2 linked regions of the Leisingera sp. NJS204 genome follow. The protein of the gene in region 1 interacts with the protein of each later gene in a pairwise test. Links are inferred from orthologs where the notes say so. Each region holds a gene or a part of one and is shown on either strand. Other genes may lie near its edges.

Evidence for each region.
Region 2: the proteins of dnaE (region 1) and dnaQ interact in binary tests that used the Escherichia coli proteins (3 or more experiments, as listed by UniProt). The link is inferred for Leisingera sp. NJS204 from one-to-one orthologs.

The regions. Positions count from the first base shown.
Region 1 is NZ_CP035417.1:1,066,543-1,083,091, forward strand. What follows is about bases 1-4,050. They hold dnaE (DNA polymerase III subunit alpha), read left to right. Parts: upstream 1-337; coding sequence 338-3,850; downstream 3,851-4,050. Other genes in these bases: ETW24_RS05345 (hypothetical protein), read left to right, coding at 3,877-4,050. In the rest of the region: more of ETW24_RS05345, read left to right, coding at 4,051-4,587; ETW24_RS05350 (SlyX family protein), read right to left, coding at 4,809-5,003; hisS (histidine--tRNA ligase), read left to right, coding at 5,262-6,749; ETW24_RS05360 (ATP phosphoribosyltransferase regulatory subunit), read left to right, coding at 6,752-7,840; hisG (ATP phosphoribosyltransferase), read left to right, coding at 7,837-8,556; ETW24_RS05370 (DUF1489 family protein), read right to left, coding at 8,761-9,192; ETW24_RS05375 (adenosylcobalamin-dependent ribonucleoside-diphosphate reductase), read left to right, coding at 9,392-11,677; ETW24_RS24715 (nucleotidyltransferase domain-containing protein), read right to left, coding at 11,971-12,543; ETW24_RS05385 (DUF3320 domain-containing protein), read left to right, coding at 12,732-16,549. UniProt on the Escherichia coli protein: DNA polymerase III is a complex, multichain enzyme responsible for most of the replicative synthesis in bacteria. This DNA polymerase also exhibits 3' to 5' exonuclease activity. The alpha chain is the DNA polymerase catalytic subunit.
Region 2 is NZ_CP035417.1:4,103,276-4,118,774, forward strand. The notes cover bases 6,720-9,719. They hold dnaQ (DNA polymerase III subunit epsilon), read left to right. Parts: upstream 6,720-7,856; coding sequence 7,857-8,582; downstream 8,583-9,719. Other genes in these bases: ETW24_RS19975 (shikimate dehydrogenase), read left to right, coding at 6,720-7,274; coaE (dephospho-CoA kinase), read left to right, coding at 7,271-7,864; secB (protein-export chaperone SecB), read right to left, coding at 8,655-9,143; ETW24_RS19995 (FxsA family protein), read right to left, coding at 9,200-9,700. Outside these bases: 16S rRNA (guanine(527)-N(7))-methyltransferase RsmG, read right to left, coding at 1-331; tRNA uridine-5-carboxymethylaminomethyl(34) synthesis enzyme MnmG, read right to left, coding at 328-2,202; tRNA uridine-5-carboxymethylaminomethyl(34) synthesis GTPase MnmE, read right to left, coding at 2,216-3,502; transcription termination factor Rho, read right to left, coding at 3,534-4,805; ETW24_RS19965 (CopD family protein), read right to left, coding at 4,980-5,435; ETW24_RS19970 (Maf family protein), read left to right, coding at 5,845-6,444; more of ETW24_RS19975, read left to right, coding at 6,441-6,719; ETW24_RS20000 (Tim44/TimA family putative adaptor protein), read left to right, coding at 9,816-10,472; mltA (murein transglycosylase A), read left to right, coding at 10,469-11,521; ETW24_RS20010 (Smr/MutS family protein), read left to right, coding at 11,522-12,109; ETW24_RS20015 (alpha/beta hydrolase), read right to left, coding at 12,116-13,231; ATP-dependent protease ATPase subunit HslU, read right to left, coding at 13,310-14,620; ETW24_RS20025 (hypothetical protein), read right to left, coding at 14,634-15,499. UniProt on the Escherichia coli protein: DNA polymerase III is a complex, multichain enzyme responsible for most of the replicative synthesis in bacteria. The epsilon subunit contain the editing function and is a proofreading 3'-5' exonuclease.

The sequences.
Region 1 (16,549 bases):
CCCTGTTGACCCGGTATGCCTCCCTTCGATGCGGCGTAGAAGGAAAGGCGGGCTGTGTGTTGCTTGCTGATACCAGCCTAGGGAGCAGCCCCTTGGCAAAGCAAGGAAAACCGCTGCTGCGCTGCAGTATTCCGCGGCGCAATTAAATTCCAAATGCGGCGGCTATGCTGTTATTTTTTATGCCTTTTAGCTGTATGTTTAGGGCGGGTCTCTCTTTGCGGGGCGAAACAGCTTCAAATTAATCCTGAAAATGGCGGGTAATCCTTTCGCTAATCCGGGAAGCAGGCTTTGCAGTTCGCTCTTTCACCGTGCTGCGGCAATAAGATAGCGTGGCGGTATGACAAGCTCTCCCCGATTCATTCACCTGCGCAGCCATACCGAGTATTCCCTGCTGGAAGGCGCGCTGCGGCTGAAAAAGCTGCCGGACCTGTGCAAAAAACACGGGATGCCGGCGATTGCTGTGACCGATACCAATGCCATGTTCTCGGCGCTGGAATTTTCTGTGACGCTGTCCGGTGCAGGCATCCAGCCGATCCTGGGCTGCCAGGTCGATCTGACCTTTCAGCAGGCGGAGCCGGGCGGCAAGCCCAAGCTGCCCGCGCCCCTGGTGCTGCTGGCGCAGAGCGAAGAAGGGTATGAGGGCCTGATGCGGCTGTCGTCCTGTCTGTATGTGGACAATGGCGGACAGCTGCCGCAGGTCACATTGGAGGATCTGGAGGCCAACAGCGCGGGGCTGATCTGCCTGAGCGGCGGGCCGGACGGGCCGGTGGGGCTGTTGCTGCAGCAGGGACAGCGGCCGGCGGCAGAGGTGCTGATGCAGCAGCTGAAGCGGATTTTTCCGGATCGGCTGTATGTGGAACTGCAGCGCCACCCCGGCGAGCACGGCCAGCCGGAGGCGGAAAAGCAGACCGAACGCGGCCACGTGGAGATGGCCTATGCGATGGAACTGCCGCTGGTCGCGACTAATGACGTCTATTTCCCGAACACCGAAATGTACGAGGCCCATGATGCGATGATCTGCATCGCTGAGGGTGCCTATGTCGACCAGTCCGAGCCGCGCCGCCGGCTGACCGCGCAGCATTACTTCAAAAGCCAGGAAGAAATGGTGGCGCTGTTTGCCGACCTGCCCGAGGCGGTTGAAAACACGGTGGAGATCGCCAAACGCTGCGCGTTCAAGGCCTATTTGCGGGATCCGATCCTGCCCAAATTCGCTGATGATGAGGTTTCAGAACTGCGCCGCATCGCCAATGAGGGCCTGCAGAAACGCCTGGCGGTGATCCCGCACGCGGTGAGTTTGGAGGAGTACCAGGCACGGCTGGATTTTGAGCTGGGCATCATTGAGGGCATGGGATTCCCCGGCTATTTCCTGATCGTTGCGGATTTTATTCAATGGGGCAAGGATCAGGGCATTCCGGTGGGGCCGGGGCGGGGCTCGGGCGCGGGATCGTTGGTGGCTTATGCGCTGACCATTACCGACCTTGACCCGCTGCGCTATTCGCTGCTGTTTGAGCGGTTCTTGAACCCGGAGCGGGTATCGATGCCCGACTTCGACATCGACTTTTGCATGGACCGCCGCGAAGAGGTGATCCGCTATGTGCAGCAGAAGTACGGCCGCGACAAAGTCGGGCAGATCATCACATTCGGTGCGCTTCTGTCCAAGGCGGCGGTGCGCGACATCGGACGGGTCCTGCAGATGCCCTACGGCCAGGTGGACCGGCTGTCCAAGATGATCCCGGTGGAAGGGGTGAAACCGGTTTCTATCGAAAAGGCGCTGGTGGATGAACCGCGGCTGAAGGAAGAGGCGCGCAATGAGCCGGTGGTGGACCGGTTGCTGACCTATGGCCAGCAGGTCGAGGGGCTGCTGCGCAATGCCTCGACCCACGCGGCGGGGGTGGTGATCGGCGACCGGCCGCTGGATGCGCTGGTGCCGCTCTATCAGGACCCGCGGTCCGACATGCCGGCCACCCAGTTCAACATGAAATGGGTGGAGCAGGCCGGGCTGGTGAAGTTCGACTTCCTTGGCCTGAAAACCCTGACCGTCATTCAGAATGCGGTGGACCTGATCAAACAGTCTGGCCGCGATCTGCATACCGGCGAGGACGGCACGCAATTGTACGATCCGCCCGAAGGCGCGGTGAATGAAATCAACGCCATTCCGCTGGACGACAAGGTTACATACGAACTTTATTCGCGGGCCAAGACGGTGGCGGTGTTCCAGGTGGAATCCACCGGCATGATGGATGCGCTGAAGCGCATGAAGCCGACCTGCATCGAGGACATCGTGGCGCTGGTGGCGCTGTACCGGCCCGGCCCGATGGAGAACATCCCGACCTATTGCGAGGTGAAGAACGGGCTGAAGAAGATCCAATCGGTGCATCCGCTGATCGATCATATCCTGGAGGAAACCCAAGGCATCATCGTCTATCAGGAACAGGTGATGCAGATTGCCCAGGTGATGGCCGGCTACAGCCTGGGCGGCGCCGACCTGCTGCGCCGGGCGATGGGTAAGAAAATCAAGGAGGCGATGGACGCCGAACGCCCGAAGTTTGAAAAGGGCGCGGCGGAGAATGGCGTGCCTGCCAAGAAGGCCTCGGAAGTCTTCGACCTGCTGGAGAAATTCGCCAACTACGGCTTCAACAAGTCGCACGCGGCGGCTTATGCGGTGGTCAGCTATCAGACCGGCTGGCTGAAGGCGAACCACCCGGTGGAGTTCATGGGCGGCGTCATGAACTGCGATATCCATCTGACCGACAAGCTGGCGATCTACTTTGAAGAGGTGAAGAAAGGGCTGGGGCTGAAATACGTGCCGCCCTGCGTGAACCGGTCGATGGCGACGTTTAATGTGGTCAAGGGCGAGTTGGTCTATGCGCTGGGCGCGCTGAAGAACGTTGGTGTTGACGTGATGCGGCTGGTCACCGAGGCGCGCAATGAGAGCGGGTATGATCGGGTTTTTGTGAACCTGTTCGATTTTGCCCGCCGGGTGAATTTGAAGCGCGTCGGCAAGCGGCCCTTGGAGATGCTGGCGCGGGCAGGGGCGTTTGACCAGCTCGACCCCAACCGCCGCCGGGTGTTCGAAAGCCTCGGCCCGTTGGTGGATTACTCTGCCGCGGTGCATGACCAGCGCAATTCCAGCCAGGTGTCGCTGTTCGGCGAGGCGGGCGAGGATCTGCCCGAACCACGCCTGCCGAGCGTACCGGACTGGCTGCCGGCCGAGCGGCTGAGCGAGGAATTCAAGGCGATCGGGTTCTACCTGTCAGGCCATCCGCTGGACGACTACATGCCCGCGTTGAAGCGCAAGGATGTGATGACGCTGGACGAAGTGACGGCGAAGGCCGAGCGCGGCCCGTTCATGGCCAAGATGGCGGGCGTGGTGGCCGGGCGGCAGGAGAGGAAATCCGCCCGCGGCAACCGCTTTGCCTTTGCCCAGCTATCGGATCCTTCCGGTGCCTTTGAGGTGACACTGTTTTCCGAAGTGCTGGAGAAATCCCGCGAGTTCCTGGAGACCGGCGCCAAGGTTGTGATCACCGCCGAGGCGACGATGGAGAGCGATCAGCTGAAACTGCTGGTGCGCTCGGTTGGTCCGGTGGACAGCGCGATTGCCGATGCCGGGCGCAGTTCTTTGCGGGTTTACCTGAGTGATGCCGCGGCGGTTGGCACCGTGGCGCAAGTGCTGGAGGACGCCAAGGCGGCGGCCCGCAATGCCGCGCGCGGCGAGGTCTACATGTACCTGCAGGATCCGGGCCTGCCCGGCGATGTGGAGATGGATCTGGGCCAGGCGTTTCCGATCAACCCGCAGATCAAAGGGGCGCTGAAGTCGCTGGACGGGGTGCTGGATGTGGAGGAGATTTGAGGTGGTAATTTTTAGGAATAATGTAAATGGCAAAGTACAGTGTTCGGCATGATAAAACCGAAGTTCACGGAGGTTTTCTTTCCGATGGAAAAGTAGCGCTGGGTCTCACTATCGGTCTGTTAAGTGCGATCTTGTTTTTTGTTTTTGGGCAGCAGGAGATTTCCGGCTTTGGTGCTCAAAATAGCCTAAGGGTCATTCCCATTGTAGTTTCTTTGTTGGTTGCAGGGGCATCAACAACTCTAGCCGCGAAAGCACTCACTGAGCAAAGCAAAGCGCGGGAAGCGGCTACGGATCCAGTTCTCATCGCACACTTTGGTCAGCGAGAAGATGCTCGCGAAGTGATTACCTTCAACGTTTCAAATGTTGGCGCGGGCGCGGCACTTAACGTTGCACTGGACATTGAAGAGCCGGCCGACAATCTGCTGAAACGTGATTTATTTGTTAACATCTTTGATAAGCATCACATTTTCACGGTCATCCCGCATAACAAGTCGGTGAAATTCAGTTTAGGGGTGGGGTGGCGGCTGTTAGGGGAAAAACCTCTGCCTCCTTTTGCTGTTTCATTAGTGTATGAAGATTTAGCAGGAGGGGAATATCGTAGCAATTTTGTGCTCGACATACGAGAGATGGCAAAGCTTGGAGCGGATAAGTCTCCGGAAATGAGAATGGTGTCTGCACTTGAAAAAATTGCTTTGTCCGTAGAGCAAAAGAACAAGTCTGATGTGTACGCTAAGTGAACCGTCTTTGAGGATGTCTCCGGTAGTCTTAGAAACTTTTGCCCGGAACAACGGCGCGGAGCGCCCCGGGCCTGCGGCAGCCCGTCGGGCGGGCTGGCGCAATGGCAAGGCCGGGTGCTCCGCCGGAGAAGTCGTACGGGTTTGGCCGGGATAAACTGCTCCGAACACCTGTTGAGGCGCCAGCCCACGGGCTGCCGCAGGTCCGTCATGACGGGATTTTCTCAGTAGTGCGGCGGGCGTTCGTCGCCAAAGACTGCGCCGCCGGTGCTGTCCTGCTCGCGGGTGGCCTCGCGCTGCATCAGCATGGCGACGCGGCGGGTCAGGGTGTCGATCTCCTGCTGCTGGCGGGCGATCACGTCGCTCATCTCCTCCACGCTGCGGGTCAGATGGGCGATTTGCTCTTCCAGATGCTGCATGGGGCTCTCCTGTGCGCGGCTGGCCTGTCATAGGGGCATTGCCTGCCTGGGTCCATGGGGCGGCTGTTGCTGACGAGGGTTTTCTGGTGGAAAACCAGCGGGCCTCCGGCGGGGATGTTTCCGCCAGAAGAAGGCGGCGCGGCGCTAGGGCCGTTGGGTTCCTGCGTTCCTGTGTGCGCCCGGCTCCTTCTTGCTGTTGCGGCTGGCATCCGCTAGACCGCCGGGCAAGTGAAACCGCTACCCGTGAGGAGGCCGAACATGGCCAAAGTGAAGAAACAGCCCCGCCCCAAGGCACAAACGCCCAAGGGGTTCCGCGACTATTTCGGTGCGGAGGTGACCCAGCGCAGCGAGATGCTGCGGGCCATTGCGGGTGTGTATCATCATTACGGGTTCGAGGCGCTGGAGTCCGCGGCGGTGGAAACCGTTGAGGCGCTGGGCAAGTTCCTGCCCGATGTGGACCGCCCCAATGAGGGTGTGTTTGCCTGGCAGGAGACCGAGGACGATGGAAACGGTGACTGGATGGCGCTGCGCTATGACCTGACGGCGCCCCTGGCGCGGGTCTATGCCCAGCACCGCAATGATCTGCCGACGCCGTACCGCCGCTATGCGATGGGACCGGTCTGGCGCAATGAAAAGCCGGGACCGGGCCGCTTCCGCCAGTTTTATCAGTGTGACGCGGACACTGTTGGCACCGCCTCGATGGCCGCTGACGCCGAGATCTGCGCGATGCTGTCGGACACGCTGGAGACCGTCGGCATTCCGCGCGGCGACTATCTGGTGCGGGTGAACAACCGCAAGGTTCTGAACGGCGTGCTGGAGGTGATGGGGATCGGTGACGACCCTGCTGTACGTGACAACGTTCTTCGCACTATCGACAAGTTCGACAAGGTGGGTGAGGCCGGCGTACGCGAGCTGCTGACCAAGGGGCGGCTGGATGCGTCGGGTGCTTTCATCGACGGGGTTGGCCTGTCTGATGATCAGGCCGCGCCGGTACTGGCGTTTCTGACCTCAAAGGCGGCGGAGGCGGCGGGCACCATTGCCAATCTGCGTGCTGCGGTGGGCGACAGTGCGGTGGGTCAGGAGGGCATTGCCGAACTGGAGCAGATCGGCGAGCTGCTGGCCGCGGGCGGCTATGGCAAGGACCGGATCGAGATCGACCCGTCGGTTGTACGCGGGCTTGGCTATTACACCGGGCCGGTGTTTGAGGCGGAGCTGACCTTTGATATCCTTGACGAGAAGGGCCGCAAACGGCAGTTCGGATCGGTTGCGGGCGGCGGGCGCTATGATGGTTTGGTCAAGCGCTTTACCGGGCAGGAAGTGCCTGCAGTGGGTGTGTCCATTGGCGTTGACCGGCTGCTGGCGGCGCTGCATGCTAAGGGGCGGCTTTCGGCAGAGGCTGCCGGCCCCGTTGTGGTCACCGTAATGGACCGTGACCGGATGGCGGATTACCAGGCGATGGTGGCAGAGCTGCGCAATGCGGGCATCCGGGCGGAGGTTTACCTGGGCAATCCCAAGAATTTCGGCAACCAGTTGAAATATGCGGATAAGCGGAATTCGCCCGTGGCCGTGATCGAAGGCGGCGATGAAAAAGCCAATGGCGTGGTGCAGATCAAGGACCTGATCCTGGGTGCCAGGATCGCTGAGAGTGCGACCCTGGAAGAGTGGAAGGAACGTCCGAGCCAGTTTGAAGTGCCGCGCAAGGAACTGGCCGCCAAGGTGCGGGAAATTCTGGACGGGCAGGACTGATCATGGCGGCTCAATCGCAAATTCAGGCCCGCGCTGCGATGCTGCGGGTCCGCTTTGAGGCCGCAGGCGCGCAGGTGGTGGACACGCCGCTGCTGCAGCCGGCCGGCACGTTGCTGGATCTTTACGGCGAGGACATCCGGGCGCGCGCCTATGTGACCTCAGATGCGCTGCACGGCGAGCAGATGCTGCGCCCGGATTTCACTGTGCCGGTGGTGGAGGCGCATATGCGCCACGGGGCGGAGCCTGCGCGTTACACCTATTCAGGCGAGGTGTTCCGGCGGCAGGAGATCGACCCTGACCGGCCCAACGAATACCTGCAAGTCGGCTATGAGGTGTTTGAGCGCAACGATGCGGCGGCAGCGGATGCGGAGGTGTTTGCGCTGTTTGCGCTGCAGGTGCGCGGGCTGCCTTTGCGGGCGGCAACCGGCGATATCGGCATTCTGATGGCCGCCGTGCAAGGGCTGAAAACCAGTGAGAAGCGCAAGGCGGCGCTGATGCGCCATATCTGGCGGCCGCGCCGGTTCCGGGCGTTGCTGGACCGGTTCGCGGGCCGGGCATCGGTTCCGGAGAACCGCAAGAAGCTGCTGGAGACCGAGGGCGATCTGACCGGGTCGGCGGTGGAGCTTGGCAAACGCCGCGCGGCAGAGGTGCAGGCGCGGGTTGAAGCGCTGCGCGAAGATGCCAAGGCACCGCCGATTGCCGAGAATGAGCTGCTGGCGCTGGAAGCGCTGATGGCGGTACGCGAAACGGTTCCCTACGCGGTAGAGCAGATGCGCGACATCGCCGTGGACCTGCCGCAGATCAATCTGGCGCTGGACCGCCTGGATGAACGCACCGCGGCGATGAAAGCGCGCGGAGTGGATGTGGAGACCCTCGATTTCGAGGCCTCTTACGGGCGCACCTCGATGGAGTATTACGACGGGTTTGTGTTCGGCTTTTACGCCGAGGCGCGGCCTGATTTGCCGCCGATCGCCAGCGGCGGGCGCTATGATGCGCTGACCCGGCGGCTGGGCGGGGGCAAGGAAATCCCGGCGGTCGGCGGTGTGCTGCGCCCGGACCTGATGCTGCAGCTTGAGGAGGTGCGCGCATGAGTTTGAAGCTGGGGGTGCCGTCCAAGGGGCGGCTGATGGAGAAGACATTCGACTGGTTCGCCAAGCGCGGCGTGACGTTGGCGCGCACCGGGTCCGACCGGGAATATGCCGGCGCGGTCGAGGGTGTTGCGAACATGGAGCTGGTGCTGCTGTCGGCGGGGGAAATCCCGCGCGAGCTGGCGGCGGGGCGGATCCATCTGGGCGTCACCGGCACCGATCTGGTGCAGGAGAAGCTGCCGCGGTTCGAGCAGCAGCTAGAGAGCCTGGCCGAAATGGGTTTTGGCCATGCCGACCTGATCCTGGCGGTGCCGCAGTTCTGGATTGATGTGGACACGCTGGATGACCTGGATGCGGTGGCGTCTGCCTTTCGCTCCGCGCATGGGCACCGGTTGCGGATTGCCACCAAATACCACCGGCTGGTGCGGGAATTCCTGACCGATGCCGGGGTGGCGGATTACCAGCTGGTGGACAGCCAGGGCGCGACTGAGGGCACGGTGAAGAACGAGACCGCCGAGATGGTGGCCGACATTACCTCGACCGGCGAAACGCTGCGGGCCAACCATCTGAAGCTGCTGGCGGACGGGCTGGTGCTGAAGTCCCAGGCGACGCTGTGGCGCAGCCGGGTGGCGAAATACGGGCTGGATGAGAAGGCGGCTCTGAATACGCTGCTGGACCTGCTGGAAGGCCGAAAGCAGGCGGGACCGCCCGCGCGCTAGCGCGGGCTGCGCCCGCCGCCATTCGGGCATCTTTGATGCCTGCAATGGCGGCGGGAGATCCTCTTTTTTGAACCCAAAGCGGTCCCTGAGCCAGTGTTCTCCCGCCCGGCGCAGCGGCATCCAGGATGCCGCCGTTCCGGTTGGGCCGGGCGCCGGGCTGACGCCCGGCGCTGGCGAGGCACGCCGCGGGGGGGGCGGAAAGCCTCAGATCACTCCGATTTCCGCCAGTGCCTGCGAGAGTTCCAGCGGCAGCGGCTCTTCTTGGCTTTTGCCGGCAGGCAGGTCGGCGGGTGAGTCTTCAGTCTTCAGATAGCGCCAGCCCTGGAACGGGCGTTTCGGTGCAGTGTGGGTGCGGTGCAATTCCGGTTCCAGAATGATGGCGCAGCGGCGGATGCCGTCTTCGCCGGTCACCTCATCCATTCGCAGCACGCGCTGGCGGCATTGGATCAGCCCCTTGATCACCCAATAGATCGAGCCGCCATTGAGGATCTCCGCCTCGCGCTTGGGCCACATGCGGGTGACGTGGCGTGGCAGGCCCTCCGGCAGTTCCCGGCGGCGCATCTCCTGCCAGGCCATCAGGCTTTCAACGCTTTCGGTGCCAACCGAAAGCTTCACAAGGTTCACGCGTTTATCCACAGGTTCCCCACAGAGTCGTCCAGAGCGGCACCTTTATATAGTAGTTCGGAGTTTGGCGCTAGCAAGGTCTTGTGGTACACTCGGTAATAAATTCTCAACGATGTACGTTTTCAGCGTTGAGAAATCCGCCTTGCCTGTAGTATCGAAGCCGCCATTCAAGCTGCATTCGTGCTGCCACACGACTCAAAGGATTCGCCATATGAGCCGCTTCGCCGCCCCCATCGCCGAGCAAATCTGGGATATGAAATACCGTTTCAAGCAGGCCGATGGCACGCCGATCGACGTCACCGTCGAGGACAGCTGGCGGCGCATTGCGCGCGATTTGGCGCGGGCGGAGCAGGCGCCGGATGCCTGGGAGGAGAAGTTCTTTGCCGCGCTGGAAGACTTCAAATACCTGCCCGCGGGCCGGATTACCGCAGGCGCCGGCACCGCGCGTCAGGTAACCCTGTTCAATTGTTTTGTGATGGGCACCGTGCCGGACAGCATGTCGGGGATTTTCGACATGCTGAAAGAAGCAGCGCTGACCATGCAGCAGGGCGGCGGCATCGGTTATGACTTCTCGACCATCCGGCCGCGCGGTGCGGATGTGAAAGGCGTGGCGGCGGATGCCTCCGGCCCGTTGTCGTTCATGGATGTGTGGGATGCAATGTGCCGCACCATCATGTCGGCGGGCTCGCGCCGCGGTGCGATGATGGCCACCATGCGTTGCGACCACCCGGATGTTGAGGCTTTCATCACTGCCAAATCCGATTCTGCCCGCCTGCGCATGTTCAACATGTCGGTGCTGATCACCGATGCTTTCATGGACGCGGTCAAGGCCGACGGGTCCTGGGAACTGGTGTTTGACGGCAAGGTCTATCACACCGTGCAGGCGCGCGATCTGTGGAACAAGATCATGCAGGCGACCTATGATTATGCCGAACCCGGCGTTATCTTCATCGACCGGATCAACAAGGCCAACAACCTCTCCTATATCGAAAACATCTGCGCCACCAACCCCTGCGGCGAGCAGCCGCTGCCGCCCTATGGTGCGTGCCTTTTGGGTTCGGTCAACATGGCGCGGCTGGTGGCCAGCCCGTTTGAGAAAGACGCGCATCTGGACCAGGAGGCGATGCAGGAGCTGGTCGCGACCGCGGTGCGGATGATGGACAACGTGGTCGATGTCTCCAAATTCCCGCTGGAGGCACAGGCGCAGGAAGCCAAGAACAAGCGCCGGATCGGCCTGGGGGTCACGGGTCTGGCTGATGCGCTCTTGATGCTTGGTCTGGAGTACGGCTCCGACGAAGCGGCGCGTCAGACCGACGAATGGCTGCATAGCATAGCCCGCGCCGCCTATCTGGCGTCGGTGGATCTGGCCAAGGAAAAGGGCGCCTTCCCGCTGTTCGACGCCGAGGCCTATCTGAACTCCGGCAACATGCTGAACATGGATGACGATGTGCGCGACGCAATCCGCGAGCACGGCATCCGCAACGCGCTGCTGACCTCGATCGCGCCGACCGGCACCATTTCGCTTTATGCAGGCAACGTATCCTCAGGCATCGAGCCGGTGTTTGCCTATGCATACACCCGCAAGGTGCTGCAGAAGGACGGGTCGCGCACCGAAGAGGAAGTGGTCGATTACGCAGTGCAGATGTACCGCGAGAAATTCGGCGCCGATGCCAAGCTGCCCGGTTACTTCGTCAACGCCCAGACCCTGCCGCCCGCGGCCCATGTCAAGATGCAAGCAGCGGCGCAGAAATGGATCGACTCGTCGATCTCTAAGACCATCAATTGCCCGGAAGACATCTCCTTTGATGACTTCAAGGACGTTTACATGCAGGCCTGGGATCAGGGCTGCAAAGGCTGCACCACCTACCGTCCGAATGACGTGACCGGCTCGGTTCTGTCGGTCAGCGAAAGCGCCGACACCGCGCCGGGCGAGACCGCCCAGGCACCGCATGAGAGCGATAGTGCCGAAGTGGTCTACATGTCCGAGCCGCTGGACCGCCCGCAGTCGCTGGAGGGCCATACCTACAAGCTGAAGTGGCCGGACAGCGAGCACGCGATCTATCTGACCATCAACGACATCATCATCAACCACCACCGCCGCCCGTTCGAAGTGTTTATCAACTCCAAGAACATGGAGCATTATGCCTGGACGCTGGCGCTGACCCGGATGATTTCAGCCGTGTTCCGCCGCGGCGGAGATGTGTCCTTTGTGGTCGAGGAGTTGAAAGCGGTATTCGACCCGCGCGGCGGCGCCTGGGTTCAGGGCAAGTATATCCCGTCGATCCTGGCTGCAATCGGCGGCGTGATCGAGACGCATATGGTCAAGACCGGCTTTCTGGAAGGTGAGGGCATGGGCCTGAAATCCGACCCGCAGGCGCAGGTGGTGAACCTGAACGCCCCGCGCGGCAAGGCCTGCCCGAGCTGCGGCCAGTTCGACATGCAGATGGTTGAAGGCTGCATGACCTGCCGCAGCTGCGGCCACTCGAAGTGCGGCTGAGGGGGCATGGGGGCTTTTTTGTCGGTTGACGTCCGACAGCGGAACTGCGTCTTTGCGACAAAAAACGGGTTTTTGATCTAGGCTTCTACGGCGCTGTAGAACTGTCCGTTTGGGCGGCAAAGTACCTCACCAATCAGAGAAGGCGGAGCTAGTGCTCCGCCTTCCTCGCTTTCTGGGTGGGTACTTGCGAAACTGGACTGCTTTCCGCAGTCATTTGCAATTCCTTGAGCCCAATATTGTTTGCCGCTCAACCCAGTATGACCTCCTGTTGTCAACGCGACCTAGCCTGAAGTTCAATGCTCAAGAAGGGCCGACAGCGTCCTTTCAGTGAGGTCTTCCGCAAAGTGCAGGTCCAGTTCGACCCGGGCGTTCGACGCGGTGTCTTCCGCGAACCTGCGGACCATTGCGCGCTCCCAGCAAGACAGCTTGCCCAGGATCATTAGGTCAATGTCCGAGTGCTCTCGGAAGTCCCCCTTAGCGAGGGATCCGAAAAGCTCATGTGCGATCCCTTTGCGTGCCAATTCCGAATGAATCGTCTGCCAGGCGGCTTTTGCCGCCTTCAGATGCAGTTGCCTGCGCTGCTCCTGCAAAACTTCGAAACGTGTCATCCGGGTCTCCCTGCCCCCAAAATATAGGCTGCTCCGGTAACTGTCATGGGAAAGGTTGATTTGGGGCAGCTGCATGGCCACAAGCGAAAGCTTGATTCGGGAAATGGCAAAGGGTCGTTCGCGGTACTCGTGTAAACAGGGCGGGAATCGGACCTTCTCCGCAGGCGCGAGCCGAACATGGTGAAACGTTGGAAGCCGACCTTCAGGCAACGCCGCATTAGGTTTCTGTTCTGCATCGCCGCAGGTCAACAGCCCCATATCGGCTGTTAGCACCTGGCAGCCTCTCGCCGGTGCAGCATGCCGCGAACGGCGCTAAGCGGCCATTGCAAGGTCCATCACGGAAAGTAGCCGATCCCAGTCCAATCTTCATGATGCGCTCGTTCACTACGGATTGACATGCAGCGGCGCGTGTGCAGCATCGATCCAAATTCACCAAGGGTTGCATTATGTCAGAAGTCATTGATCAGGGAGCTACAGTTGAGGAAGGTCAGAACCTTAGAGTAGCGTTCTCTACAACGGATAAGGTCAATTTCTCCTCTGCCCAGAACGGTGTTTCGATCCTGCGCAAGATTACCTTGATCAATGGGACAGATGCGCCGCTGGAAAACCTCGCTATTTCCATCGAGAGTAGCCCCTCCGTCATCAAACCTAAAACTTGGACGATGGATCGGCTCGGCCCCGGCGAAGAGAGGAACCTGTCAGACCTCGAAACGCCCTTGAATGACACGCTTCTATCCGGGCTGAACGAAGCGGAATTTGGCCAGTTGACCTTGAAGGTGTCCGCCAATGACACCGAGTTGTTTCGCGAAGAGCGCCGGATCGAAATGCTGGCCCGCGATGAGTGGGGCGGGATCGGTGACATGGCGCATCTGCTGGCCGCTTATGTCTCGCCCAATGATGCCGTGGTGGCGGCGATCCTGAAGGAAGCGGGTCGGTTGCTGGAGCGTGGCGGGCAGAGTGGCGCAATTGACGGCTACCAGTCGAAAGACCCGGGACGGGCGTGGATGTTGGCAGGAGCGATCTGGTCTGCGACAACGGCGCTCGGGCTCACTTATGCTTTTCCGCCGGCCTCTTTTGAGACCCGCGGACAGAAGGTACGCAGCCCTGCGCGCATCAAGTCCGAGGGGCTGGCTACCTGCCTGGACAGCGCCTTGCTGCTGGCAGCGTGTTTCGAAGCTGCCGGCCTGAACCCGGCGGTCCTGTTTTCCGAGGGCCACGCCTGGACGGGCGTATGGCTCACGGAGCGCGATTTCGGCCAGGTGACGGAACCTGACGTGATGACCGTGCGCAAGGCAATTGACGCGCTTGAGTTCGTCACGATGGAAACTACGCTTCTGACAAAGCGACCGACAATTGGCTTTGAACAGGCGGTCAGCGCGGGCCGAGATCTGACGGCGGAGCGCAACGAACACACGTTCCAGCTGGCTGTCGATATTCGCCGGGCACGCGTCGCGCGTATTCGGCCTCTTGCTTCCCACAACACCGAGACAAGCCAGGACGCCGAGCAGATCGAGGCCGCGCCGCCAGCCCTGCCGAAACCGCTGGCTTTCGATTTCCTGCCGGGTGATCTGGTGGACGAAGAGCCCCAAACGCCGCAGGATCGGATTTCCCGCTGGCAACGCAAGCTGCTCGACCTCTCCCTGCGTAATCGCCTGCTCAATTTCCGTGATACCAAGCAGACACTTCCGTTCATCTGTCCTAACGTATCGAGCCTCGAAGACCAACTGGCCGACGGCAAGAAATTCAAAGCCCTTGCACTCAAGGACGAAGACCCGGTTGGGCAGCGTGACCTGCTCAACAAGGAAGAACCGAAGCTGCTCGAAGAGGTCGCGCGTGATGCCTTCGCCAAGGGACAAGTGGCGGTTCCGCTGACGGGAAAGGATACCAACAACCGCCTCCTGGCATTGTTTCGCAAGGCCAAGAGCGACATGCAGGAAGGCGGCACCAATACGTTGTTCCTTGCGGCAGGTTTTCTGCGCTGGAAAAAGACCGAAACCGATACGCGCAGCTACCGCGCACCTTTGCTGTTGATTCCCGTCAAGATTTCGCGCCGCTCGGCCCAATCCGATTTCATTATCGAGCATCACGAGGATGATGTCCGCCTGAACGCGACCTTGCTCGAATTCCTTAAGCGCGACTTCGACCTGCACATCCCAGAACTTGAGGGTGAGTTGCCGCGTGATGACAGCGGCTACGACCTGCCGCTGATCTTCGAAATCATGCGACGCAAAGTGCGTGACGTGGCCGGGTTCGAGGTGGTGGAAGAATTGGCCATGTCCACCTTCTCCTTTGCCAAGTTCCTGATGTGGAAAGACCTGGTCGACCGGACGGACAGCCTACGCAACAGTGCATTGGTGCAGCACCTCGTCGACAATCCCACAGAGCCGTTCCTTGCCGAAGGCGCAGCGACCCTACCATCTGCCGTAGATGTGGATCGACGGGTGGCGCCCCGGGATCTCTTCACGCCATTGCCTGCGGATTCGTCGCAGTTGTCGGCAGTGCTTGCCGCACAGGAGGGGCACGACTTTGTCCTGATCGGCCCGCCTGGTACGGGTAAAAGCCAGACTATCGCCAACATCATTTCGCAGTGCCTTGCAGTGGGCAAGACGGTGCTTTTCGTTGCCGAGAAATCCGCTGCGCTGGACGTGGTTCATCGCCGTCTATCGGCGCACGGGCTGGGCGATGCAGTGCTGGAGCTACATTCCAACAAGGCGGACCGAAAGTCCGTTCTTGACCAACTCGGGCGCAGCTGGAACCGGCAGGGCGAGGTGTTCGAGGCAGAATGGATTCGCGTGACCGACGATCTCTCGATCACACGCACTCAGCTGAATCAATACGTGGCCACGCTACACCGCAAGGGAACCCAGGGGTTCAGCGTCTACGACGCCGTGGGCCATGCTGCTCGCGCCGAGGTGCCCTTTAGCCTGGCCTTCGACAACAAGGATGCCCACGATGCCGAGAGCTATGCGCATTTGAACAACTTGGCCGAGGCGGTCGGGCGGTGCCATCAGATTGTCCAGGATCGCCCCGACTTGCCGCTGGTCGGTGCCGAAGAGTGGTCCTTTGGCTGGCAGGCGGAACTGTTACAGCGGGCTGAGAATTTGCGCAAAGCCTCCCGCGACCTGGCAGAGGGCGCAGCCGCTCTGTCTACACTGTGCGGGTTGCCTGATGATGCGCTGACCCGGGATCGGCTCGGAAAACTCGTGGCGCTCGCCGGATGGCCGGCAAGCGGGTCCGATGTCAGCTGGGGCCTGGATGCGGACCTATCGAAAGCGGAGCAGGAGAGCGAACGACTTGGCCCACTGCTGGACGCGCATCGGGACACGACCGGGGCGCTGTCGGCAAGCTATCCTCTGGATCGGCTTGGCTCGATACCGCTCGATCAGATGGACGCCGACTGGCGGCGTGCCCAGACAAAAATCTGGCCATTCTCGATCTTCGCCAAGTCTGCCGTGCGGAAGCTGCTTCAGACCTATGCCACGGACGGAAAGGCCGATCCGGCAACGGACATTACCGCCTTGGATACCTTGCGTCGGATCAACGGCGATATCGACACCATTGCACTGTCCGGCTGTCCTGCTTTCGACAAGGCTGCAACGGACGCCATCCGATTGACGCAGCTCATCGGAGAGGCGCAGCAGTTTCGTGCGGTGACTGACCCGCTGACACCGCAGGTCTCGGATCACTCGCGATGGACGAAGGCCAAAGCCGCACTGGCCCGCCGCGAGGCTGGCGACTTGCGGGCAGCCCTGGATCGTTTCCGCGTGCTTTTTCAAAGCTGGGCAACGCAGGCGAATGCGTTCCGGGACACTGCAGGAACCGACCCGACACAGCATTCCCTCAATGACCTCGCCCAGCTCCTTGATCAGACGCTACAAAACCGCGAAGCCTTGGAGGATTGGACGCGCTGGATGAACGTGCGCAATCAAGCCTGCGGGGCGGGAATGACCTCCCTGGTCGAAGCTGTTGAAGCCCGAACTATGGCTGGCCCGGCGGAAGAAGCGTTCACCACGGCCTACGCTCAGTGGTGGCTGCCGCAAGCCATGGACGCAGAACCCGTGCTGCGGGGCTTTTCCCATTGGTCACACGAGGACGCGATCACCAAGTTCCGCGCCCTCGACGATCGCGCTACCGAGATGGCGGCAGAGCAAGTCCTTCACCGCATCCGGCATGGACTGCCAGCCCGCGACGGCGTGGCCCGCAAATCCGAGTTGGGAACCCTGCACCACCAGCTCGGCCTGCAACGCCCCAGCATGCCGATCCG
Region 2 (15,499 bases), 3.0 Mb from region 1 along the record:
GCGCGGCTGTTCTAAGGAACGCAGATTTCCTCTGATCACTTTCGATCAATGTTACCTTCATGTCCGGTGCTTCATCTGCAGCCAAAATCGCAACAATCAGTCCTGGGAAACCGCCACCGCTACCTATATCGACCCAATGTCCAACAGGATCTGTACAGCGAAAAACTTGAATGGAATCGGCGATATGGCGCATCCAAAGATGTTCCAAGCTCGATTTCGAAACAAGATTTATTTTCGGATTCCACTTTTGTATAACCTGTTCAAAGGCTTCAAGCCTCTGCAATGTTTCACGTGAAACATCAAGTCCTTGAGGAAGTATCCCATTTTTCACGCGGATTTCCCCTCTCTTGGAAGGCCACGACGCAAACGTGCGAGCAAAAGCGCAAGCGCAGCCGGAGTTATTCCGTCAATGCGGGCGGCTTGCGCCAGGGTTTCCGGTCTGGACTGAGACAACTTACTTTGCAATTCCTTGGAAAGACCGTCAATTCCTTCAAATGAAAATTCGGCAGGGAAACGATATCCCTCATCCTTCTTCATCGCAGTGACTTCCCGTTCTTGGCGTGCAATATAGTTGGCGTAGAGAGCATCGCGCTCCAACTGCCGACGATTTTCCATCTTTACACCTGCCAAATCCGGCATCAGTGGAATGACGTCTTCAAAGGAGACTTCAGGAAACGCAAGAACGTCCATTCCGCTACGGCGGTTTCCATCTTGGTTAACCCGTATTCCGGCTGAGGACACCTCCTTGGGTGTGAATTTATGTGTCTCCAAGATGTTCCGACCCGACATTAGACCGTCATTTTTCTCCTGAAACGCAACCCGCCGGCCATCGCCAACACAACCCAGTTCTATAGCCATGGGCGTTAGCCTTTGGTCCGCGTTATCTGCCCGTAAGGACAGGCGAAACTCAGCACGGGATGTGAACATCCGGTAGGGCTCAGTGACACCGTTTGTGGTGAGATCATCGATCATTACTCCGATGTAGCTGCTTGACCGGCCAAACGTAACAGGCTCTTCTTCCCGCGCCATGCGCGCAGCGTTCAAGCCGGCAACCAATCCCTGTGCTGCCGCTTCCTCGTACCCGGTTGTCCCATTTATCTGCCCGGCCAAGTACAAACCTGGAATGTCCTTCAGGGACAGGTCCAGCTTCAATACGCGTGGGTCTACATAGTCATACTCAATGGCATAGCCGGGCTGAAGGATAGTTGCTCTCTCAAGTCCCTTGATAGACCGGACATACGCCTCCTGAACGTCTTGCGGCAAGCTTGTAGAGATGCCATTGGGGTAGACTTTGTGATCCGAAACACCCTCTGGTTCCAGAAAGATCTGATGCGATTCCTTGTCAGAGAAACGGACAATCTTGTCTTCTATCGACGGACAGTATCGTGGACCAACACCTTCGATATGGCCGCCGTACATTGCTGACCGCTCCAGGTTTTTCCGGATGATGTCATGTGTCTGTGTATTGGTGTGAGTAATTCCGCAGGAAACTTGCTTAGCGCTTATTGCTCTTGTCATAAATGAGAAGAAGACAGGATCATCGTCCCCTGGCTGGGCTTCCAGACTATCCCACTCGATTGTACGTCCGTCCAGTCGGGGCGGTGTACCCGTTTTCAGCCGGCCTAGCGGCAGTTCAAAGCTGTCCAGGCGTTCCGCTAGCCGTACGGAAGGCCTGTCACCAATCCGGCCTCCAGGTTTGGAGATGTCTCCGATGTGGATGACGCCTCGCAGGAATGTTCCGGAGGTGAGAATAACTGCCTTTGCTGGAACTTCACTTCCGTCAGCCAGCACAGCCCCGGTCACGGCTTTTCCCGACATGAGAAAATCAGTTACTTCACCTTCGAGAATATCAAGGTTCGGTTGCGCTTCGGTTAGCCTCAGGATTTCTTGACGGTAGATTGTTCGGTCTGATTGCGCTCTTGGCCCTTGAACCGCTGGTCCTTTTCGACGATTCAGGAGACGGAATTGTATCCCAGCTAGATCAGCAACACGGCCCATTACACCGTCAAAGGCATCAATTTCCCGGACAAGATGCCCCTTACCCAACCCGCCAATAGCAGGATTGCAAGACATCACACCAATTCCACTACGGCTCAGTGTGATCAGTACCGTTTTCGCACCCATTCGTGCGGCAGCGTGAGCGGCTTCCGTGCCGGCATGGCCACCACCAACGACAATCACATCATACTTCGAATGTTTCACGTGAAACACTCCTTCACTTTCCCAGGCAGAAGCTCGAGAAAATCTCATCCAGGAGATTTTCCACTCCGATCCGGCCCACTAGCGTCTCCAGCGCTCGGATCGCCGAGCGCATTTCTTCGGCGGCAATATCATAGAATTCCGAACCACGCGACAGGATAACCTGTGCTTCGGCCAAACTAACCAACGCTGAAAGCATAGCATCCCGGTGTCGGGCGCGAGTCGCAATTCCGGCCTGAGTTGAGCGCTCTTTAAGAACCGATGAAATGTGTTCGACAAGCCTGTCGATACCCTGACCAGACCTGCCTGAGATCGCATCTGCCGCGTTTTCGCGGAGGTCAGCCTTTGGGAGAAGACGGATATCACCATTCTCCATCTCGACGTCTAAAATGTCATCATCTTCCGCCAAAAATACGCGCATATCCGCATCTTCCGCGCGTTTCCGCGCTAATGCGATGCCAATACCCTCAACGTGATCGTCGGTATCCCGCAAACCTGCAGTGTCCAGTAAAGTGACTGGTAAGCCGGCCAGATCCATACGCACTTCGATAATATCGCGGGTGGTTCCGGCAAACTCAGACGTGATCGCCGCCTCGCGGCCGGCCAACGCATTCAACAGTGTGGATTTTCCGACATTGGGTGCGCCGATAATGGCCACTTCGAACCCGCTGCGGATTCGCTCTGCAATTTTCACCCCATCTGTCTCTCTTTCGAGGCCGGCCTGAACATTAGACAGCAGCGCAGAGACTTCCGGCGTTACATCAACCGGCACTTCTTCGTCAGCGAAATCAATAGTTACCTCGATCAAGGAAGCCGCGCGAATCAGACTGCTGCGCCAGGTTTCAGCCAATTTTCCAAGCCCGCCGGCAAGAACAACCTGTGCCTGCTTGCGCTGTGCCTCGGTTTCCGCGTCAATCAGATCCGCGAGCCCCTCAACCTGAGCCAAGTCCAGGTTACCGTTTTCCAAAGCGCGCCGGGTGAATTCGCCCGGATCAGCCATCCGCAAACCAGTAAAGCGGCCTAGGTTTTCCAGCACCGCTGATACAACAGCTGTACTTCCATGCACTTGAAACTCAACAGTATTTTCCCCAGTGAAACTCTTGGGAGCCGTAAAGCTAAGCACCAAAGCTTCATCCAAGCGCTCACCTGAGTCGTCGTGTAAAACACGCAGGCTTTTGTCCCGCGCCGGCAAAACGCCTCCGCAAAGCTGCGCGCCGGCTTCATGCGCCAAAGGACCTGAGATGCGTATTACCGCGACTCCGGCCTTCCCTTGTGCGGAGGCCAGCGCAAAGATCGTGTCCATGGGATGGCCCTTTTTTACTCGCCCGCCCCGATCAGGTGTTCATCGAGTCGAAGAACTCGGTGTTCGACTTTGTCTGCTTCAGCTTGGACAGCAGGAACTCAATCGCATCTGTGGTTCCCATCGGGTTCAGAATGCGGCGCAGCACAAAGGTTTTGGCCAAATCGATCTTGTCGACCAAAAGCTCCTCTTTCCGGGTACCGGACTTGAGGATGTCGATGGCAGGGAACACCCGCTTATCCGCAATCTTACGGTCCAGAACGATTTCCGAGTTACCGGTGCCTTTGAATTCTTCGAAAATCACTTCGTCCATACGCGAGCCGGTATCGATCAGCGCGGTGGCGATGATGGTCAGCGAGCCACCCTCTTCGATGTTCCGGGCAGCGCCAAAGAACCGCTTGGGCCGCTGCAGGGCGTTTGCATCAACACCACCGGTCAGAACCTTGCCTGACGAAGGCACAACAGTGTTAAAGGCCCTACCAAGTCTTGTGATTGAATCCAGAAGGATAACAACATCTCGTTTGTGCTCTACAAGACGTTTGGCTTTTTCGATAACCATTTCGGACACCGCTACATGGCGTGTGGCAGGTTCATCAAAGGTGGAAGACACTACTTCGCCCTTCACCGAACGCTGCATGTCCGTCACCTCTTCCGGGCGCTCGTCGATCAGCAATACGATCAGATAACACTCAGGATGGTTCTTCTCGATCGAATGCGCGATGTTCTGCAGGATCACCGTTTTACCGGTCCGCGGCGGCGCCACGATCAGCGACCGCTGGCCTTTGCCGATCGGTGCCACCAGGTCGATCACCCGCGCCGAGCGATCCTTGATGGTGGGATCCTCGACTTCCATCTTCAGCCGTTCATCCGGATACAGCGGCGTGAGGTTGTCAAAGGCGATTTTGTGGCGTGCCTTCTCAGGCTCTTGAAAGTTGATCGAGGTAACGTTGGTCAGCGCGAAGTAGCGCTCTGTCTCCAGCGGCGCCTTGATTTGGCCGTCAACAGTGTCGCCGGTACGAAGAGAGTATTGGCGGATCATGTCGGGTGACACGTAAATGTCGTCCGGTCCCGGCAAATAGTTAGCCTCAGGCGACCGCAGGAAACCAAAACCGTCCTGCAACACTTCGAGCACGCCGTCACCGCTTATATCCCAGCCCTCATCCGCGCGTTCACGCAGGATCTGGAACATCATCTCGCCCTTGCGCATTGTCGAGGCGTTTTCGATCTCCAGCTCCTCAGCCATAGCCAGCAGAGACTTGGGGCTTTTTGCCTTGAGATCAGACAGATTCAGGGATTGCACGGTCATATAGATACGGCCTCTACTCCCCCGCTTACTCAGGGGTTGGTCACACGACAGGATTGGAAAACACGGTGGCCCGGACGGGCCCGTTGAGTGCCATACATAGGGACTCGTTTCAGATGAGTCAAACGCCGGCTGCAGGCGTTCCGGGGTTGCCAGGCCCCTTGCCGCGCCTCTGCGTTAAAATTTGAAGATCACCGAGACAATAATCACCACCATCAGGACGGTTGGCACTTCGTTCATCATTCGGAACTGCCGGCCCGACAGTCTGTTTTTCCCTGCAGAAAAGTCGCGATAGCGGAACAGCAGCCAATGGTGGAACCACGTCATGGCGATCACGGACACGCCCTTGCTCCACGGCCAAACATAGCTCCAGTCAACAATCCCTGGAGTCAGCACGATAAACAGCCCTGCGGCCCAAGATACGTACATTGCAGGGCGCATGATGATCCGGAGGAGCTTCTCTTCCATTTGCAGAAAGATCGGCACTGTGTCCTGGACCTTCTCTGCCTGCTCCACGTGATACACGAACAAACGGGGGAGATAGAATAGCCCTGCCATCCAGCTGAGCACAGCCATGATGTGCAGTGATTTGGCATACGGGTAGAGCGTGAACATCAGGTCGCTCAGGTCCATGGGCAGTTCTCCCCGGTCAGATCTGATCACCCTAATAATTAAAGATATATTAGAAGGATGATGTTTTTGTAGTGTGCATGGATTCCGGTGGATAAGTGAATCCTCCTCCGCTTATCCCCAGCAGGGATAAGATTCCAGATGGGACGGGACAGGAGGCATGAAGTTTTTTTAACGCCTTAGAAATAAGGTGCATTCATGCTGTGTTCGTTCTTCGATGCTTGGGGATAACGCCGGGATGATCCGGGGAGAGCCGGCATATCCACGAAAATAAAGTTATCCTGCCCCACAAAGGACGACTCAGCGAATTGAATCCCGGAATTTGCGTCAAGCCCTGGAGTCTTTACTTAACCGCGGAAAACCATACAAAACGTCCTGAAACCGTCTGCTTCTTTCCCACGGGGTTTTCCACATGACTGCCCACATAGTGCTGGCTTCAGGTTCCGAAATCCGGGCGCAACTGCTGCGTCAGGCCGGGATAGAATTTGAAACCGATGTCCCGCGTCTGGACGAGCAGGCGATCAAGTCCGCGCTCTTGGCCGAAAAGGCACTTCCGCGCGATGTCGCCGATGCACTGGCAGAAGCCAAGGCACGCAAGATCAGCGGCAAGCGTCCCGGAAAGCTTGTGTTGGGATGTGATCAGGTTCTTGATTTCGAAGGAAGGCTTCTTTCGAAACCTGTCAGTGCCGATGAAGCGGTGGCTCAGTTGAAGGAGATGCGGGGCAAACGGCACATGTTGTTGTCTGCCGCCGTGATTTACCGCGACGGTGAGCCCATCTGGCGCCATGTCGGACAAGTCCGTCTGGTCATGCGGAAATGCACCGATGCATATCTCGAGGATTATGTCGCCCGGAACTGGCAAAGCATCCGCCATGCGGTGGGTGCATACAAGCTGGAGGAAGAAGGTGTGCGGCTGTTTGCCAGCATTGACGGCAGCTACTTTAATGTCTTGGGCTTGCCGCTGATGGAGCTTATCAGTTACTTGGGTTTGCAAGGGGTAATCGAGCAATGACAATAGCAAAAGTCCCGCTCGCCGGCGTGATCGGCTGTCCGGTTGGACACTCCAAGTCCCCGCAGCTGCACCGTCACTGGCTGAACACCTATGGTATTTCCGGCCACTATGTGCCGATGCATGTGGAACCTGATGATCTGGCCGAGACCGTCCGGCTGATGCCTAAAATGGGGTTTGTTGGTGCAAATGTCACCATTCCGCACAAAGAAGCGGTAATGGAGATTGCGGACAAGGTCACAGACCGGGCTAAATTGATCGGCGCTGCTAACACGCTGATCTTTCGCAGGGATGGAACAATCCTGGCTGACAACACTGACGGCTACGGCTTCATCACCAATCTGCATCAGGGAGCGCCGGATTGGGACCCGCAATCCGGCCCAGCAGTTCTGTTGGGTGCTGGCGGCGCCTGCCGCGCGGTTGTTGCCTCACTGCTGGAAGCCGGAGTGCCGGAGATCCTGCTGACCAACCGCACCCGCGGCCGGGCTGACCAGTTGCATTCGGACTTCGGCAACCGTGTAAGGGTGGTCGAATGGGTACAGGCCGGCAATGTGATCGAGGAGGGTGCGCTGATTGTGAACACCACCTCTTTGGGAATGGTCGGTAAACCGCGTCTGCGTGTTCCAATGGATGGATTGCAGTCGAATGCGGTTGTGACTGATCTGATCTATGCGCCGTTGAAAACCGACTTGCTGCAGACGGCTGAGGATGCTGGCTGCACTGTGGTTGACGGGCTGGGCATGCTGTTGCATCAGGCGGTGCCAGGGTTCGAACGCTGGTTCGGACACCGCCCCGATGTGGATGCCGCAACGCGGGCGGCGGCTTTAAGATGAGCTTCAGCCTCGGCCTTACCGGCTCTATCGGAATGGGCAAAAGTACCACTGCCAAGCTGTTCGCCGCCGGGGATTGTGCGGTTTGGGATGCAGATGCAGCCGTGCATCGGCTTTACAGCGCCGGAGGCGCAGCGGTTCAGGCAATGAAGACAGCTTTTCCTGATGCGATCAGGGATGACGCGGTAAACCGTGCTGTGTTGAAACGTATCATCGGGGAAAACCCTGATGCACTGAAGCATATCGAAGCTATTGTGCATCCGCTTGTCGCACAGGACCGGGCAGAGTTCCGCAAAGAAGCGCAAAACGATATCCTGGTCTTTGACATTCCACTGCTGTTTGAAACGGGTGGTGATGCAGAAATGGATGCGGTTGCTTGCGTGTTCGTGGATGCAGAGACACAAAAAGAACGGGTTCTTGCCCGCGGAACGATGACGGTTGAGCAATTCGAGCATATCCTGCAGAAGCAGATGCCGATTGAGGAAAAACGCGCCCGCGCCGATTACGTGATAGAAACGGACACGCTGGAACACGCCCAGGCGCAGGTGGCAGCAATCCTCGCAGACATCAGGAGCAAACAGGTCAATGCGTGAAATCGTTCTTGATACCGAAACCACCGGGTTTGACCCGTTCTCCGGCGACCGGATTGTTGAAATCGGTGCGGTAGAGCTGTTTAACCACATGCCCACCGGCAAGACGTACCATGAGTATATCAATCCGGAACGGATGATGCCGGCCGAGGCGTTTTCGGTTCACGGCATCGGTCCAGACCTGCTGGAGCCGCCGCAAAAGCCTCAACCCGGCGCGGTGACGCTGCGGGACAAGCCGGTTTTTGCCAAGGTTGGGCAGAGTTTCCTGGATTTCGTGCAGGACTCAAAACTGGTCATTCATAACGCCAGCTTCGACATGAAGTTCCTGAACTACGAACTGGACCGGATGGGCCTGCCAACACTGCCGATGGATCAGGCGCTCGACACGCTGGCGATAGCGCGCAAGCGGTTTCCCGGCTCGCCGGCGACGCTGGACGCGCTGTGCAGGCGCTTCAATATCGACAATGCCAACCGCACCCTGCACGGGGCACTGCTCGACTCTGAAATCCTCGCCGATGTCTATCTGGAGCTGATCGGCGGCCGCCAGCCGGATTTTGGCCTGTCTGCACAGTCGGCTTCCGGCACTGCAAAGGTGGAAGATGACTGGCGCCCTGCCCCTCGCCCCTCGGCATTGCCCCAGCGGATCACCGCAGAGGAGCTGGCAGCGCATGAGGAGTTCGTGGCAAAGCTGGGTGAAGAGGCTTTGTGGAACGTCTCCTGATCGGGGCCAGATCCGCAAATGAAAAACGCCGCTGAAACCCAGCGGCGTTTTCTATTCCGAATATCAGAAACTTTATTGGGTAGGGGCCGCTGTTGCCGCTTCGGTCTGACGGCGGGCCAGTTCGTTGCGATAGATCGCCACAAAATCAATGTTGTCCAGGTTCAGCGGCGGGAAGCCGCCGTCGCGGGTGACGTCCGACACGATGCGGCGCAGGAACGGGAAGGTCATGCGCGGGCATTCGATCAGCAGGAACGGATGCAGTTGGTCTTCCGGCACGCCGGCGATGTTGAACACGCCGACATATTCCAGTTCCAGAACAAACAGGACTTCGCCGCCTTCCTTGTTCTTGGATTCAACAGTCAGTTTGGTGACAACTTCATACTGGTTCTCGGCCGAACGTTTTTTTGCATCCAGGTTCACCTGAACGCTGACATCGGGTTGCACGTCGCCGCCGGTGCCTTTTTGCGCCATCACGTTTTCAAACGACATGTCGCGGATGAACTGACCCAGAACGTTCATCTGGACTTGCGGCTGCTGCTGGGCTTCGCCGTTTTCGGCCATCGGGATACTCCTGAAAATTTGCTTTTGACCGTGCTTAGCAGCTTGGTCCGGGTAGCTCAACGGGGGCCGTCAACCCAGCCTGACGGGGTGTTTGGACGTTCACCTTGGGTCACATCTTCATAATCTCCGTCAATGATATCATCCGGCTTGCCGGCGGTTCCAGGGTAGTTGCGGCCCTGCATGCTGCCGGGCCCCATCTGGAACTGCGCCACTGTTACTCGGGCCCGAATGTAGCGGTAAACTGCCAGCCGCACCGGCGGTATCAGCAGGGCAAAGCCAAAGGCGTCGGTAAAGAATCCAGGGGTCAGCAGCAGCGCGCCGGCGAACAGGATCATAGCCCCGTGGGCCAAAGGTTCAGCCGGATCGGACATTTTCTGAAACGACGACCGCAGCTGCCCCATCGCCATGCGGCCCTGGGTTTTCACCAGCCAGGTGCCCATCACGGCGGTCAGAACCACGATAGCCAGAGTCGGCCACAGCCCGATGGCGCCCCCGACTTGAATAAACAAAGCGATTTCAATGATGGGAACCATCAGAAAAGCCAGGAAGAGATACATGCGGGTTTCCTTGCGATCATACACCCGGGCGGTAGACTTGCCCCCGCCCGTCACCTACATAAGGTCTGACCGCTTTGGTTTCAAACAAAGCACGAACGCCTAGCATGAGGTATCCATGGAGTCGCCTGTGATTCAGCTTTTGGTTCTGGCCGGTATCGCCGTGTTTCTGATCTTGCGCTTGAAAAGCGTACTTGGGACACGCGAAGGTTTCGAAAAGCCACCGCTGCCGCAATCCGAAGCGCGGAGCCGCCGCCCCGATCTGGAAGTGATCGAAGGCGGCCCGGACCGCGACATCACCGATTATGTGGCCGAAGACAGCCCGCAAGCCCAGGCCCTGGCTGCGATGAAGCGGGTTGAGCCATCCTTTCAGGTCCAGGAATTCGTTCAGGGTGCACGCGGTGCATACGAAATGATCCTGATGGGCTTTGAGCATGGCAATCTGGACGACATCCAGCCGTTCCTGGCCGAGGATGTGTTCGAAAGCTTTGTAGACGCCGTTGCGCAGCGTGAGGATCAGGGGTTCAAGATCGAGGCTGAGTTTATCGGCGTGCGTGAAACCTCCCTGGCGGATGCCTCGCTCGACACACAAACGGGCCGCGCTGAGATCACCATGCGTTTTGTTGGTGAGATGACCTCCGTTGTCCGCGACCGCGGCGGTGATATTGTCGAAGGCGACCCCAAGGCAGTGAAGCGTCAGAAGGACACCTGGGTCTTTGCCCGCAACATGGGCGTCGATGACCCCAATTGGCAGCTGGTAGCGACGGACGCATGATTGCGGCGCTTCGGGGGGTACTTGGGGCAGCTGCAATCGCAGGTGCCGCGATGACCGCCTCCGGGGCGCAATCAGAAGCCGTGTCCAGCATCCTGGACTTTGCTCAGCTGGATGGCTGGGCAAAAGACGACCATGATCAGGCACTTCAGGTTTTTCTGGGAACCTGCAAGGACTTAAAGGATCCCGACTGGATTGCCTTGTGCAAGGCAGCGCAATCGCAGACCCCCGAGGGGGCGAGAGCGTTTTTCGAACTGTTCTTCCGCCCGGTTCTGATTGAGGATGGCAATCAGGCTCTGTTCACCGGCTATTTCGAGCCGGAACTGAACGGTTCCCGCTACCCCACAGGCCGGTTTCGCTATCCCGTCTACAAGATGCCGCCCGAGGCACGCGGCACCGGTTCGTGGCTGCCCCGGCGGGACATTCTGACCAGTGGTGTCATGGAATCCCGCGGGTTGGAGATTGCCTGGGTGGATGACCCGGTGGAGCTGTTCTTTCTGCAGATCCAGGGTTCTGGCCGGATCCGCTTGCCTGATGGCTCTATGATCAGGGTGGGCTATGGCGGAGCCAATGGCCACACTTATAAATCTATCGGCAAGGAGTTGGTGCGCCGCGGTGTCTACAACGCCCATCAGGTCAGCGCCCAGGTGATCAAATCCTGGGTCCGGCGCAACCCGTCGGACGGCAAGGAGCTGCTGTTCCACAATCCGTCTTATGTGTTCTTTCGCGAAGTGCGCAAAGTGGCTGCCTCCAAAGGGCCGCTTGGCGCTATGAACCGCTCGGTCACGCCAATGCGCACCATTGCCGCCGATCCCGCATACACCCCGCTGGGTGCGCCGGTCTGGGTGGAAAAGGACGGGCATATGCCGCTGCGACGCCTGATGGTGGCGCAGGATACCGGATCCGCAATAAAGGGCGCGCAGCGGGCTGATATTTTTGTCGGCACAGGTGATGAGGCCGGCGAGACCGCCGGAACCATGAAAGACCCTGGGCGGATGGTGGTTCTGCTGCCGATCCAGCGGGCCTATGCGATGCTGCCGGAAGACCTTTGAATGACACGGCGGAAACTGACAGGAGATGAGATCGACCTCTGGCACAAGGTCGTTAAACACGCAGAACGTATACATCCGGGCGCGCATTCCACGCCCCCTGCTCCGCCGATGCCGAAACCCAAACCGGTTAAGCACCCTGAGCCGAGATTGGATCCGTTTGAGATTGGAAGCCGCGCCAAGCCCAAACCGCTGAAACACGATCTGAAGCCTTCGATTGCCCGCAGCCTGGCCGGCAATCCGGTGCAGATGGATGAGAAATCCTTCCGCCGTATGAAGCGCGGCAAACTTAGGCCGGAAGGCAAGCTGGACCTGCACGGCATGAGGATCGACTCGGCGCACCCTGCCCTCACCCGGTTTATTCTGTCTGCCCAGGCCTCCGGAAAACGGCTGGTGCTGGTGATCACCGGCAAGGGCAAGGATCGCGATGAGCCAGGCCCGATGCCGGTCCCGCGCGGGGTGCTGCGCCACAAGGTGCCGCAATGGCTGTCGCTGCCGCCGCTGGCGCAAGCAGTGATGCAGGTCACCCCTGCCCACATCAGCCATGGCGGTGAAGGCGCCTATTACGTTTATCTCAGACGCAGCCGCTGACGCCGCTTATCTGTTGTCCGCGGGCGTGCTTTCCAGTGCAACCTTGATGGTGCTGTCCTGAATAACAATCTGACCCGGCAAAATCTTTTGCAACAGGTCCTGGTTGTGCGTGAATGTGTCTGCGGTTTCCCGCGCACCGTTCAACAGGGCAATCAGCGCCGGGGACGAGGCTGCCACAAAATGCTGCGATTCCGCTTCATCTGCAAAGGCTGTGGTGTCGATCACTTCCACCGGCAGACCGCTGACTGCGTCAATACTGTCCAGATTTCCCAGTCTTTCACGGCCATTCAGGCCGCGCAGGCGCTGTGACAGTGTCAGGACGTTATCTTTTCGTGAAACGAAAATAAGGAACGGCTGCGGCACCTGCGTGAATCTCTGCATCTGGGATTTGAACACGTCGACATCCAGATCGGGTGACATCAGGATGACACCGCCCAGGTTCTGCGCTGTCCAGCCAGGCGTTTTGATCTCCATCTGGCGCAGGGTTTCCATCGTGAGCAGCCCGCCCATGGAGTGGGCAACAACCACAATCCGTTCGACCGCGGACGCGCGCAGATTGCGCAGGAGTGCCTCCAGCCCGTCGCGGGCAAACAGCACGCTGTCGCCATCATAGGCATAGCCCAGCGGACGGCCCTTGCTTGGCCAGGAATAGATGACCGTTGCCCCGGGAACATTAATGTCGTGGGTCAACTGGGCAGCACGGAAAGCGGTCTCGGCCTGGGTGGAATTGAAACCGTGAACAAAAACCGTGACTTCGCGCTCCTGTTTGGGAAACTTTGCCAGCTCTTGCTGCAGCCGGGCGGAAAAGGCTGCCTCTGTCGCAAACGTCTTTCGTCCTGCCATGGTGAATTCAGTGGAAGGGTCCGGGTTTGCGTAGCCGAACTTCAGCGAACCGGGCTTATGATCCGGCGGGATTGAAACTGTGAGTTCAAGCAGGCTGACTCCATCGGTGCGCTCTGACCCAAAGGTGCCGTCCGGCAGCGGTTCGCGGTTTGTGGCTGCGAAAATGGTCTTGGGACTGCCCAGTTCCAACGCCTCAGGAACTGTTGGTGTAAAAGATCTGTCAGTACAGGCCGCCAGAAGGACCATGATCACACCGGAAATCAGGCGCAGCCCGTGCATAATGTTCACCTCAATCAATTGGCGGCAGGCTACTCCACCTGCCGCCAAAGTCCAGTGGCCGCAACGTTCTCTGGCAATTTAGAGCACGTAACGGCTGACATCAGCTGAGCGGCCAAGCTCGCCCAGATTTTTCTTCACAAAACTTGCGTCCACAGTGACCGCTTCGCCCGAGCGGTCCGGCGCTGTAAATGACAGCTCCTCAAAAACCCGCTCCATCACCGTGTACAGCCGCCGGGCGCCGATGTTTTCCACGGTCTGGTTTACTTCGGCGGCAATCTTGGCCAACGCGGCGATACCGTCTTCGGTAAAGGTTACCTCAACCTCTTCCGTGCCCATCAATGCAGTATACTGGAGGGTCAATGCGTTGTCGGTCTCGGTCAGGATACGCACGAAATCCGCTTCGGTCAGCGCCCGCAGGCTTACCCGGATCGGCAGACGGCCCTGCAGTTCCGGCAGCAGGTCCGAGGGTTTGGCAATATGGAACGCGCCGGAGGCAATGAACAGGATGTGGTCGGTCTTGACCGGTCCGTGTTTGGTGCTGACGGTGGTGCCTTCGATCAGCGGCAGCAGATCGCGCTGCACGCCTTCGCGGCTGACGTCGCCGCCGCGGGTCTCCTGGCGGGCGCAGACTTTGTCGATTTCGTCCAGAAAAACGATGCCGTTCTGTTCCACCGATTCCAGCGCGATGCGGGTGACGGTTTCATCGTCCAGCAGCTTGTCTGCCTCTTCGCTGATCAGCACCTCATAGCTTTCGGAAACGGTCATCTTTTTGCGGGTGGTGCGTCCGCCCATCGCCTTGCCGAACAGGTCGCCCAGGTTCAGCGCACCCATATTGCCGCCGGGCTGGCCGGGGATTTCGAACATATTGCCCATCGGGTTGGAGGTGTCTGCAACATCCAGTTCGATCACTGTGTCGTCGAGTTCGCCGGATTTCAGCTTCTTGCGGAACATTTCGCGGGTGGCTTCGCGCGCGTCTGAGCCGGCAATGGCTTCCAGCACTCTGTTCTCGGCAGCTTTCTGGGCGTTGGCTTTCACATCCTCGCGCATGAATTCGCGGGTCTGGGCGATGGCGCTGTCTGCCAGATCCCGGATGATCTGCTCCACATCGCGGCCCACATATCCGACCTCAGTGAACTTGGTCGCCTCAATCTTGATGAAGGGCGCGCGTGCCAGCTTGGCGAGACGACGGGAAATTTCAGTTTTGCCAACACCGGTTGGGCCGATCATCAGGATGTTCTTCGGGTATACCTCATCCCGCAGGTCATCAGCCAGCTGCTTGCGCCGCCAGCGGCTGCGCAGGGCCACGGCCACGGCACGTTTGGCTTCTTTCTGGCCGATGATGAAACGGTCCAGCTCAGAAACGATTTCGCGTGGGGTCAGATCAGTCATTGGTACTTCCGTTTCAGTGGGATGGCGGCAGCCGGTCAAGCGGCAGCACGCCAGACAAGAGGGAGAGCAGCGCAGCACGGATATGGCTCCAGAAAGCCCCCAGAGCGACCAGGAACACGCCGAGCGCCAGGATCGTAATGGCGGTGCCTTCACCGTTGAAAACAGTTCCTGCAAGGGTAACGCTATAGCCGATTGCGGCAATCAGGAACGAGCGCCGGTCAATGATGATTGCGATCATGGCAAACAGCAGCAGCACACCGAGCAGCAGCATGTTGGAACCTGCGGTACCGGCGTCCAGCAAGCTGAGCGCAATAGTATTCACCAGGGCCGGCGCTGCAACGACGTGCAGCCAGAAACCTTGGGCCGAGCGCCTGGTTACCCGGTGCGGATCGCTGAGATCAAAGGCCATGGCTGCAGTAAATACAGCAAATCCGACGGCCAGCGTGATCCAGGCAAACGGCCCGCTGGCCGACAGCAGGAATAGGTCGCTGATGCCGGCAGGAGTGCCTGCCTGTATCGATCCTGATAAGAGGGCGAGAACAAAGATACCCAAGGCGATCAGTGCCATGGCAAAAGGAACGCGAAAGCGCAGCCAGAAAACAGCAATGGCAACGGTTGCCAGCGCAAATGGCAGCGGCAGGCTCGAAAAATCGTTCTGCGCGATCATGAAGGGCTGGGAGTAGCCAGCAGAAAAACCGGTACCGGCGTTGCCGGCCCACAGAAGCGAGAGTGCGATCGCGGGTGCCACCATCCGGCGGCGGCGGATGAAGTATTCAGACAGCATCCAAAGCACGGCTGCACCGGCGATGGCCGAATAGACGGCCTTGTCCTGATAGCCGCCGATTGACCCGGCCAGATCAACCGCTGTGAAGGCCATCC